DNA from 3 places in the Corynebacterium sp. MSK218 genome. Region 1 is predicted to be linked to each of the others. Evidence: predicted binding sites of a transcription regulator. Region 1 holds the regulator's gene; each other region holds the start of a gene.
The links. The regulator LexA, encoded in region 1, represses DNA repair genes until DNA is damaged. The targets are predictions, from matches to a motif close to CGAACANNTGTTCG.

Region 1 (3,266 bases):
ACATGAACCTCGATCCGGACCGAGACGCTGACCGCCAGGCTGACATTGACGAGGCCAAGGCTTACCTGGCCAATCGTTTGCGTTCTATACCTGCGGGGCGTGAAAAAACGCGTGAGGTCAAGGACATCTACTGGATGATCGAGGAGCTGCGCGTATCGCTTTTTGCACAGCGTTTAGGCACCGCTCACGCAGTATCACTGCGCCGTGTGCAGAAGGCAACCGACAAACTGCGTTAGAAAGAGTCCCTATCTCGACGGCGCATGAGACGAATCTCTGACTCAAAGTCGTCCGCGCTTTCAAAGGACTTGTACACCGAGGCGAAACGAAGGTAGGCAACCTCGTCAAGGTCACGCAAGGGTTCCAAGATAGCCAACCCGATGTCATTGGCATTGACTTGAGAGGAACCGTGGCTGCGGATGGTTTCCTCGACCTCCTGCGCCAGCTTTTTCAATGCATCGTCGCTGACGTCGCGGCCTTGGCAGGCTCGCTGAACACCGCGAATAAGTTTGTCACGGCTGAATGGCTCGGCAAGGCCATTGCGTTTAACCACCAGCAGAACGGCTTTTTCAACAGTGGTAAAACGACCCTTACACGCAGTGCATTCTCGACGGCGGCGGATCGAGGTACCACTATCAACAACGCGAGAGTCAATAACGCGCGACTGTTCATTGTGACAGAACGGGCAATACACGGCTCGGCATCCTTCCTCGTGGTCACACAAATGCGCCTTTCCGAGTGAACGAGCCCCAAAAAAGGACCGTCTTACAATCAGCGGGCAAGACGCAGCTTATCGCCTCGTAGTCTACTCACTGCTCACCCGCCTGGGTACCTACCAGTCCTCTGATAGTCCCTAGTGCGAAGTTGCCACTGTAGCGGGCGATGTTGTCGGTGCCGACGACACCTCACTGTCGATGCTCAGCCCGCCCCACACGGTTCCGACGAATACAGCAACACCGAAGACTGCACCAAGAACATAGTTACCTACGTTCGAGTTTCCTAAGCGGCGGTTCGAGCCCGACTTTACGCTAGAAGCACAATAGCGAGAGCGCCTAACGTCACGCTCTTGTGTTCTATCTAGTGGAGATAAAGTTCGAACACTAGGCGAAGTCTGTAGCGAGCGGCGCGGCGCAAACTGTGCAACCGCAGGCTCCCACACAGCTGCTGGCGGGACAATTTCAGGACGAGAAATCCTTCCCTCATTGCGAGAGAAGCCATGCTTGTTCGGGGTATTAAGTACGATAGCCATGTTCTTACCTTTCAGAGTGCAATCATTCGCTGACGATGATGACTACAGTGTAGAAAACCGCTCCGACACCTTCGAACACCGCCATCGCGCAATCGTTCGATTTAGTTGGTATGTTCGATTTATAACACCCTCTCGAAAGTTTGTCCATATTTGCGTGGCAACTGTCGAACATTTTTTCTTTCCATGCTAGAAAGGAGACAGGCATTCGAAATGCTCTACCCCGTTTACGTCACCCTAGAAACACCCCTACCGCCATCCCTCGAGTCAGCCAGGAGAAAACATGGCCCGCAAAGCAAAGAAGAGCGACCAACCCACTCTCGAATCTCTGTCCGCTCGCCAGCGCCGCATTCTCGAAGTGATCCACGATGCCGTGATGCTGCGTGGCTATCCGCCAAGCATTCGCGAGATTGGTGATGCCACCGGACTTCAATCCACCTCCTCTGTGGCCTACCAACTCAAGCAACTCGAAGAGAAGGGTTTCCTGCGCCGCGATCCCAACAAGCCCCGCGCCGTCGATGTTCGCCACTTCCCTAACGCTGACGATTCCAAGAAACCCGGCCGCAAGACCGGCGCCACCAAAAACGTCGTCGAATTTGCAACTGGAGATATTCCTGAGGAAGCTTCGGCGCCGACATACATCCCAGTAGTAGGTCGCATCGCCGCAGGTTCCCCCATAACTGCGGAAGAAAACATCGACACCTATTTCCCAATGCCGGATGACATCGTAGGAAATGGGGAACTTTACATGTTGCAGGTTGTAGGTGACTCCATGCAAGATGCCGGAATCCTAAATGGCGATTGGGTCATTATCCGTTCCCAGTCCGTAGCGGAAGAGGGCGAATTTGTAGCGGCTCTTCTCGACGGCGAAGAGGCCACCGTCAAGGAGTTTCACCGTGACTCCTCTGGCGTATGGCTCCTTCCGCACAACGACGCATATTCACCCATTAAAGGTGACGAGGCGGAAATTATGGGCAAGGTTGTCTCGGTGTTCCGCAAGCTCTAACCCTCACACACCCGCCTCTCCTCCACCTATCATTACCCCGCTCGATTTACCCTTCTTGCCTCACTCCATGTGGACATATCGAGCGGGTTTTATCTTTTCTCCTACCCCCTTGTGTGTGTAGATGTCCGATTTATGCCCGTTTAGCGGCCAAGATCACAGATTCCCAAATTCGCTGTACAGAGCCAGTTTAGGCAAGAAATTAAGCCTTTTTGATGTGTAGTTCTCTTTGCTTAGTTCCGTTTTGCCCGCACTCAATGGGAGAATGGGAACATCACAGCAACGCGTGTTGCTCCGTCCGCTAAGCCGCCTCGCGGATTACTCCATTCCGACTTGGCGCAGCGACCAACCCCATGGAGCCCCTCAAAGGGAGGAACTATGTACGCCGAAGAGCGCCGTCGCCAGATTGCCTCATTGACCGCCGTGGAAGGTCGAGTCAACGTCACCGAACTCTCTGAACGGTTCGACGTCACAGCCGAAACCATCCGCCGAGACCTTGCTGTCCTCGACCGCGAAGGCGTTGTTCACCGCGTCCACGGCGGCGCTGTGGCCTCCCAGTCCTTTCAGACCGCAGAGTTCACTCTGGACACGCGCCAACGCTCTGCAACTGGCGCAAAGATGGCTATTGCACGAGCTGCTCTTGATCAGCTACCGGATGGCGGCAGTATCTTCCTCGACGCAGGCACAACGACTAACGCCCTCGCTGACCTGATCGGGCAGCGCTTCTCTGCTGGACAGTTCAATATAGTCTCTAATAGTCTTCCCATTGCCCTTTCTCTAGCCAGCAATGGGGTTTCTGACGTGCAGCTGCTCGGCGGTACCGTTCGTGCCATTACTCAAGCCGTCGTTGGCGATACGGCCCTTCGCACTATGGCACTTATGCGCGCCGACGTTGCTTTTATTGGTACCAACGCATTGACCATCGACCATGGTCTATCCACTGCTGATTCTCAAGAAGCTGCGATCAAATCAGCATTCGTGACTAACGCTCATCGAGTCGTTGTTCTCTGCGACTCTTCC
Region 2 (3,266 bases), on a different contig from region 1:
TAATCTCCGCCATACGCGAAATCTCCTCGGGGTCTTCGGTCTGGCCAATGAGTCGACGAAGTTCTGCCGCGGCGGCAGGGTCTGACGCATCTGCGCGCTGCAGCGCGAGAGAAAGCAAGACGGTGCGTTTACCTTCGCGAAGATCATCGCCAGCAGGTTTACCGGTAATGGCGGGGTCACCAAAGACGCCGAGGAGATCATCACGAAGCTGAAAGGCGATACCAATATCGCGACCATAGCCGCGGAAGGCGGAGATGAGCTTTTCCGATGCCCCTGCCACAGCAGCTCCTAGGTGGAGCGGGCGTTCGATGGTGTAGGCAGCCGTCTTAAACCGGTTGACGGAATCCGCCAAGGAGGCATCCTCTGAGCCCTCAGCCTCGAGCGAGATATCCAGCATCTGGCCGCCAATCACCTCGCGGCGCATACCGCGCCAAGGGGCGCGCACGCGGGCAAGAGCCTCAGGGCTCAGGCCTGAATCCTGGAGCATGTCTTCTGCCCAGACCAGTGCCATATCGCCGATGAGGATGGCTAGCGATTGACCGAAGAAATCTGAGTCCCCATTCAAATCCAACTCGCGGTGGCGAGCAGCAACACCTCGGTGGACCGTAGGGTTTCCGCGCCGGGTGTCGGAGGCGTCCACAATGTCATCGTGGATAAGCGCACACGCTTGGATGAACTCGAGCGAGGAGGCAGCACGCAGCATTGCCTCCGGTGATTCCGTTCCCTCCAGACCACGCGCGCCCACGAAGCCGGCCCAAGCGTAGAGCGGGCGGATGCGTTTTCCACCATCGAGGACAAAGGATTCCAAGTAGGAGATGGCATTGGTTACCGGCTGGCCAATAGCGGCGATGGAGTCTCGCTGCTCTTCAAGAAAGAGGGCGAGCTCAGCGCGCACGGCAGCGGGGATATCGTCCAGTGCAGGAATCTTCGGTTCAGTCACACATGCCACGATACCTGGCAGGGGTGAGCAGGTTAAGCGCCAGGTTGGGTGGTGTCGACGGGCGTGAGCGGTATGGGGGACTGCAGGATAGCGAAAGGCCGGGAATCAGCGGGGTAGTAGAGCTGGCGCAGAAAGTCCGTGAAACCCATGCGGCGATATAAGCGGAAGGCGGAGTTAGCTTCGTCGGGATGTTCGGGCGTGGATAGGAGCATGTAGCGCGCCGGGAGGTTCCATGCGAGAGCTTCGAGAATGCTGCGGCCAAGCCCGCGGCCTTGTTCTGCTGGCCGGACGTGGATTTCTGCGAGCTCAAAATAATTGTGGAGGATGTCCTCCTGCTCCGGGCTGGGGCCGCCAATAGTCATCAGCGCGCGGCGAAGCTGCCTGTCCCACCACGTATCAGGGGAGCCCAGGAAACCGTAGGCAAAGCCGGAGATTCCGTATTCGGTAGTGGCGACCACGCAGGAAAAACCTGGTCGCATGAGGTCTGACTTCCAGCGAGCGATCGAATTGTCACGCATTGCCGGTGAGTAGCCCATGGCCTCGATATAGATGTCTACCAACTGCGGAAGGGCGATCGCGAACTCTTGGGGGCTCAAGCGGCGCAGCGTATAACTCACAGTTCTAATAACAGCAGATCTGCACAGCTGGCGAAAGTGCAACCGAAAAATGGGCAGAGTTGTTCTCGCATTAATGTTCGGAAATTATCAAAAGGATGGGCATGAGCCATTGTCAAATTCGAACAGCTGAGCTAATGTTGGGTGTAGATGTACGGAGGTGGTTCTACAGTGAGTCGCAGAAACGCAGGAAAACGTCACAAACAGATGACACAGGTAGATATCTGGGGCACACGCGCAGCGTGTGCGGTTATGGCAAACAAGGAGGAGTGGTTATGGCACAGGTAATTTCAGCAACGGCGGCAGCGCGGGGGCGCAGGCGAGAGTCGCTGCAGAGTGCTAGGCGCGATCGCTTTGTGGCTCAGGCCTTTGATTTGCTTACCGATGCCCGCGCGAGTGCTGCGCGCGGCCGCTTTGAGGATGCGCTTGAGATGGCCTATCGTGCATCGCTGCGTGCAGCAGGGGCGCGGGTAGCGGCGTCGTCAGTGTCCCGGCGTCGCCGCCTGCCTACCTCTGCGTGGGAGCAGGTCGCTCTCATAGGTCCGGCGGACGCTCAGTGGGCGGCAGAGTTTAAGGACTACTCGCGGGTGCGGTCTCGTGTGGCGTCGGGAATGGATCCAGTTCCCAATGAAGATGCTGTCTTTGAGTATTTGGCGCTTGCTGCGCGCTATGTGGACGCAACTGAGTCTGAGCTCGGTTTCGGCGGTATGGCTGCGTAGCGGGATTGGCCGCAGATTGCAGTCATTCTTGTGATTGCGGTGACGTAGTGGTTGAGCGTAGAGGGATGGACTGTCTTTGCGGGAACTATCTCGCTACTCTTGACGTTATAGAGGTAGATATCCCCTAAAAGATCTCACTTACCCGAAACTCACTACGGAGGACGCTGTGGCCCTTTCTGAGCAAGAACAGCAAGCACTGCGTGAAATTGAGCAGTCGTTGCTGGCCAATGACCCTGACTTTGGCGCGTCTGTATCTGGTGATTCCTCCTTTGGTGGGGGATCAGGTGCCATTACCCTTCGCGGCGTGGCACTCGTTGTCGTCGGCCTGTGCATGATGGTGGGCGGTATCGCCCTCGCGCAGCAGTCGCTGTGGTTTATCGCGCTCTCCATCCTTGGCTTCCTGGTGATGTTTGGTGCCGGTGTGTGGATGTTGCGTGGAAACTCTGAAGATTCATTGGTGTCTGTTTCTACGCCTTCGTCCCCTCGTGCCAAGCAGTCGAAGAAGCGAAATGGTGGTATGGGCGACCGTTTGGAAGATAACTTCCGCCGCCGCTTTGAGGAGCGCTAGGAGCGCGCACTAATTTTTAAGCGCCGCACCACTTTGCGGCGATGACGTTGGTCATCGCATGCAGGGTGGTGCGGCGCTTTTGCGATCTGTTGGCGTGCCCCACTTTGCCCCACATTCCCCACTTTGCCCCACCGGAATGATAGTGGGGGCGCTGGGGCGGTGGCATGGCGGATGACCGGGAGCTGGTTTGTGGGCAATTCTGCAGGAAGCGGGGAGCTATAGGGGGAAGAGTGGGTAAAGCTATCTAAGTTGCACGTGATTCTAAAGTGCTAAATGGGGTTGTTTAGAGGGCGTGTCAAGGGGGTGGTGGGGAATTTCCCCCACTGAAAAACGGGCTATTTATCTGCGGTTATAGTGAGACACGCGAGTGTAATTTGCCTTCAAGGTGTGGAAGGTGGGGGAAAGTGGGGTAGAGTGGGGCGTAG
Region 3 (3,266 bases), on a different contig from region 1:
CCAACCTTCTAGAAGGGAATATCGCCACCGCGGGTGTTGTCGCGGTCTGCCGGGTCGGTCATATCAAAGACTTCGACGATTTCACCGCTATCTAACTCGACCTTCAATGCTTTGGCGTCTTCATGCATTTTGGCTCGGTGTGCCATAACATCCTCGGCAACAGTGCGCGCCCACCTGCGCATCGACGGTGCAAGCGGGCCTGTAGCTTGCGTTGTCACCCAACTGCCATCAGCCAATAGCCACACCACATCACCGGTAACCGGGTCCAGAATATAAAAGGCCCTGCCCTCGGTCTTCATATTGTGATGACGCTGGCACAAACACACCAGATTATCCGGATGCGTTGGCCCACCCTCGGCATAATTAATCCGATGATCCAACTGACACATCCACGCCGGCACATCACAACCCCCAGCCCGACACGTCCCATCACGGCCCTCAACATACTTACGCACAAAATCAGACGGACGATAAGAATCAGAAGCTTTAGGCACCCGGCTTAAATCCCGCTCAACCACCGTGGCCGCTGGAATATCCCCACCACGCCACCCATGGCCCTGAACAAACACCGGTACCCCCTCCACATCAGACGCCTTATAAGTATGCACCACCACTTTTCCTACCTCCGGCTCCAGGCTGCCCGACAGCAACAGCACCATGGCATCCGCCATGGAGACCTCATGCTTTCTGGCGGTTTCTTTAATAATCTCGTGGATGACCACACCCACAGTGGAATCAACCTCTAACTCAAGAAAAGCCCGCTGGCCTTTAGTCAATATGGAATACCGATTCTTCTTACGCGTATCGCGAAACGCTACTGAATCATCCAGTACTTTGGCGATGTCACGCACCCGGCGCCGAATCTGGCTCGCTGTCGGAAACACCTGATTAGGCCGCTTCGGTACAAACCACTGGGAAAGATTCTCATCAATTTCTGCCACGACCTTCCTCGTGGGGCTGCCTAGCTTGGACATCACCTCATCAATCGCTACCAGCGACGCCATATCCAACAAGGCTTTAGAATCTTGCAACTGCTTAACCTTCGGTAACTCCTCAAGCCGAAGAACCCCCATCACATTCTTCGCCACCTGCCTAGCAGTCTTAGCAGTCCTGACCGAAAGCTTCATCACCTCACTATCAGAATCAGCCTCCAAAGCCGGAAGATTATGTAACCAGAACTCATACTCCGCACGCCGCAGAAACATCCCCGCAACACATACCGGATCATCAGGATTCGAATGAGAAAAATACGGCAACGGAACAGAAGAAGAAGTTGTGGTTGCCACCATAAGTGACACCCCCTTAAATACTAGACAATACGAACACCCTTTCTAGCCACCACACTACCCAACCAGCCCAACACCACACCAGACCCCACAACACACCATCACAACTAGACCAAAACAACACACCCATTCGAACATACTCTTGCCAACACCACATATAGACGGCGGATTATCAAACACCCCACACCACACTGTGACAAACACCACAAAGTAAACCGGCGGCCAACACCAGTTAAGGTGTCGGCCGCCGGCTAAATAAGGCGACGGTGAGAACTAGTCCCTGAAGTAGCTCAGCAGACGCAGAATCTCGGTGTAGAGCCAGACCAGGGTCACGGCCAGGCCAAGGGCGATACCCCAGGCGTACTGGGCCGGAGCCCCCTGGCGGATAAGGCGGTCAGCCTGGTCAAAGTCCGTCATGAAGGACAGAGACGCCAGGACGATGCAAACCAAAGAGAAGATAATGGCAATCGCGCCACCGTCACGCAGCGGGTTGAAGTCGAAGAAGATAGCGCCCAGGAAATTAACCAATGCCAAGACGGCAACACCAGTAATGAGGCCGAACATAATCTTGTTGAACTTCGGGGTTACCTTCACTGCACCGGTCTTGTAGACCATGAGCATGCCGATGAAGACGCCGACCGTACCCATAATGGCCTGGCCAATGCCAACGCCGATCTCACCTAGGTCGGCGAGTGCCGCACCACCCGTTTTGTCAAGAGAACCACCGGCAACGATGTACGAAAAGCCGCCAACGAAAAGACCTTCAAATGCGGCGTAGATAAGAGTCACGGCGGCAGAACCGAACTTCTTGCCAAACGTCGAAACCAACACTGTGATAAACCCACCAATGGCACCAAGCAAAGTCAGGCCCATCGTCACAACGGGGCTGATCAGCGCGCCAATGCAGAAGTTAAGAACAGCCAGCGCGATGATGACAGCGAGGGTGATACCGGTCTTGGTCACCACGTCATCAACGGTCAACGGGCGGTCGGCGCTACGGGTGGCCTCGTTAAACGGGCTATCGCTCTGGCCAAACGGATTGCTCTGAGTCTGGTTCTGGTTTTGGCTGGATGAGAGGGAACTCATGACGGGGTTGCTAGAACGCACGTGAATCCCGATTCCTTTCACAGTATTTCTCAATAAAGACGGCCCCATAAGGGCCGCCGTGTTCATGTTCTCACTAGTTCCAACGCACTCGATTGCTAGGAAGTTCCCAAAAATCCCAAACTTTGCAAAATATTCTTAAAGAGAGGCGTCGCGAAGCACTGCGCTTGTCGACGCCTCCCCTACCGCACATCGGCCACATACCTGGTCGCCTGCACTGATAGCGACGTATAGCTCAGCACTATTAAATGGACACTTTTGGACACTTTTGCGCCAGATTGCCCACTCTCACCAGCGTTTCCGCTGGTCATGGTGCCCCCAGTGGTGCCCCCAGTGGTGCCCCCAGTGGGACTCGAACCCACACTGAATCGATTTTAAGTCGACTGCCTCTGCCGATTGGGCTATGGGGGCCTAACCGTGCCCATTTATTTTAGGGCACGGGTCCTCGCACACTAGATATTGGGTCAGGCTGTAGCGAGGCCAGCAATAATTCCGTCGAGAATATCCTTCTCACTGATAAAGAAGGAACGGGCGCTGCTGTTGCGCTCAATCATGGTCATGATGCCTTCCACAGCGACACATCCACCTCCGATGACATCAGCGCGGCCTGGGTGAATGACCGGATTGAGGGCGCGTACATCCGAAGCCAGACCTATCATTTGGCGAGTCAGTACGCGCAGGGCGTCGAAACGCAGCTCGGAACCGTGGATGGAGTCGGCATCATAGCGCTCCATGCCCTGCGCAAGAGCAGACAGCGTAGTGAACGTTCCGGCGCAGCCGACGAAGGTGACGGCCTTGTCGATGGGCACTATTTTCTCCACGTCAGCCATGCGCTCAGCAACATAGTCGGTGGCAATTTCGATTTCTGCTTCTGTA

Region 2: a site for LexA is predicted at 1,677-1,690, ahead of QP922_RS04570 (SAV_6107 family HEPN domain-containing protein). Genes of this name have one in related genera too.
Region 3: a site for LexA is predicted at 1,320-1,333, ahead of QP922_RS09285 (HNH endonuclease signature motif containing protein). Genes of this name have one in related genera too.

What each region holds. Positions count from the first base shown of each region.
Region 1 covers NZ_JASPGN010000005.1:150,819-154,084, forward strand. The annotation lists gene hrpA (ATP-dependent RNA helicase HrpA) at 1-236, shown strand, start outside; gene nrdR (transcriptional regulator NrdR) at 233-691, opposite strand; gene lexA (transcriptional repressor LexA) at 1,527-2,249, shown strand; gene sugR (transcriptional regulator SugR) at 2,625-3,266, shown strand, end outside.
Region 2 covers NZ_JASPGN010000004.1:100,260-103,525, reverse strand. The annotation lists gene QP922_RS04580 (polyprenyl synthetase family protein) at 1-940, opposite strand, end outside; gene QP922_RS04575 (GNAT family N-acetyltransferase) at 973-1,557, opposite strand; gene QP922_RS04570 (SAV_6107 family HEPN domain-containing protein) at 1,830-2,273, shown strand; gene QP922_RS04565 (DUF3040 domain-containing protein) at 2,440-2,841, shown strand.
Region 3 covers NZ_JASPGN010000010.1:40,905-44,170, forward strand. The annotation lists gene QP922_RS09285 (HNH endonuclease signature motif containing protein) at 9-1,289, opposite strand; gene QP922_RS09290 (Bax inhibitor-1/YccA family protein) at 1,560-2,393, opposite strand; tRNA gene QP922_RS09295 (tRNA-Leu) at 2,725-2,801, opposite strand; gene QP922_RS09300 (Ppx/GppA phosphatase family protein) at 2,855-3,266, opposite strand, start outside.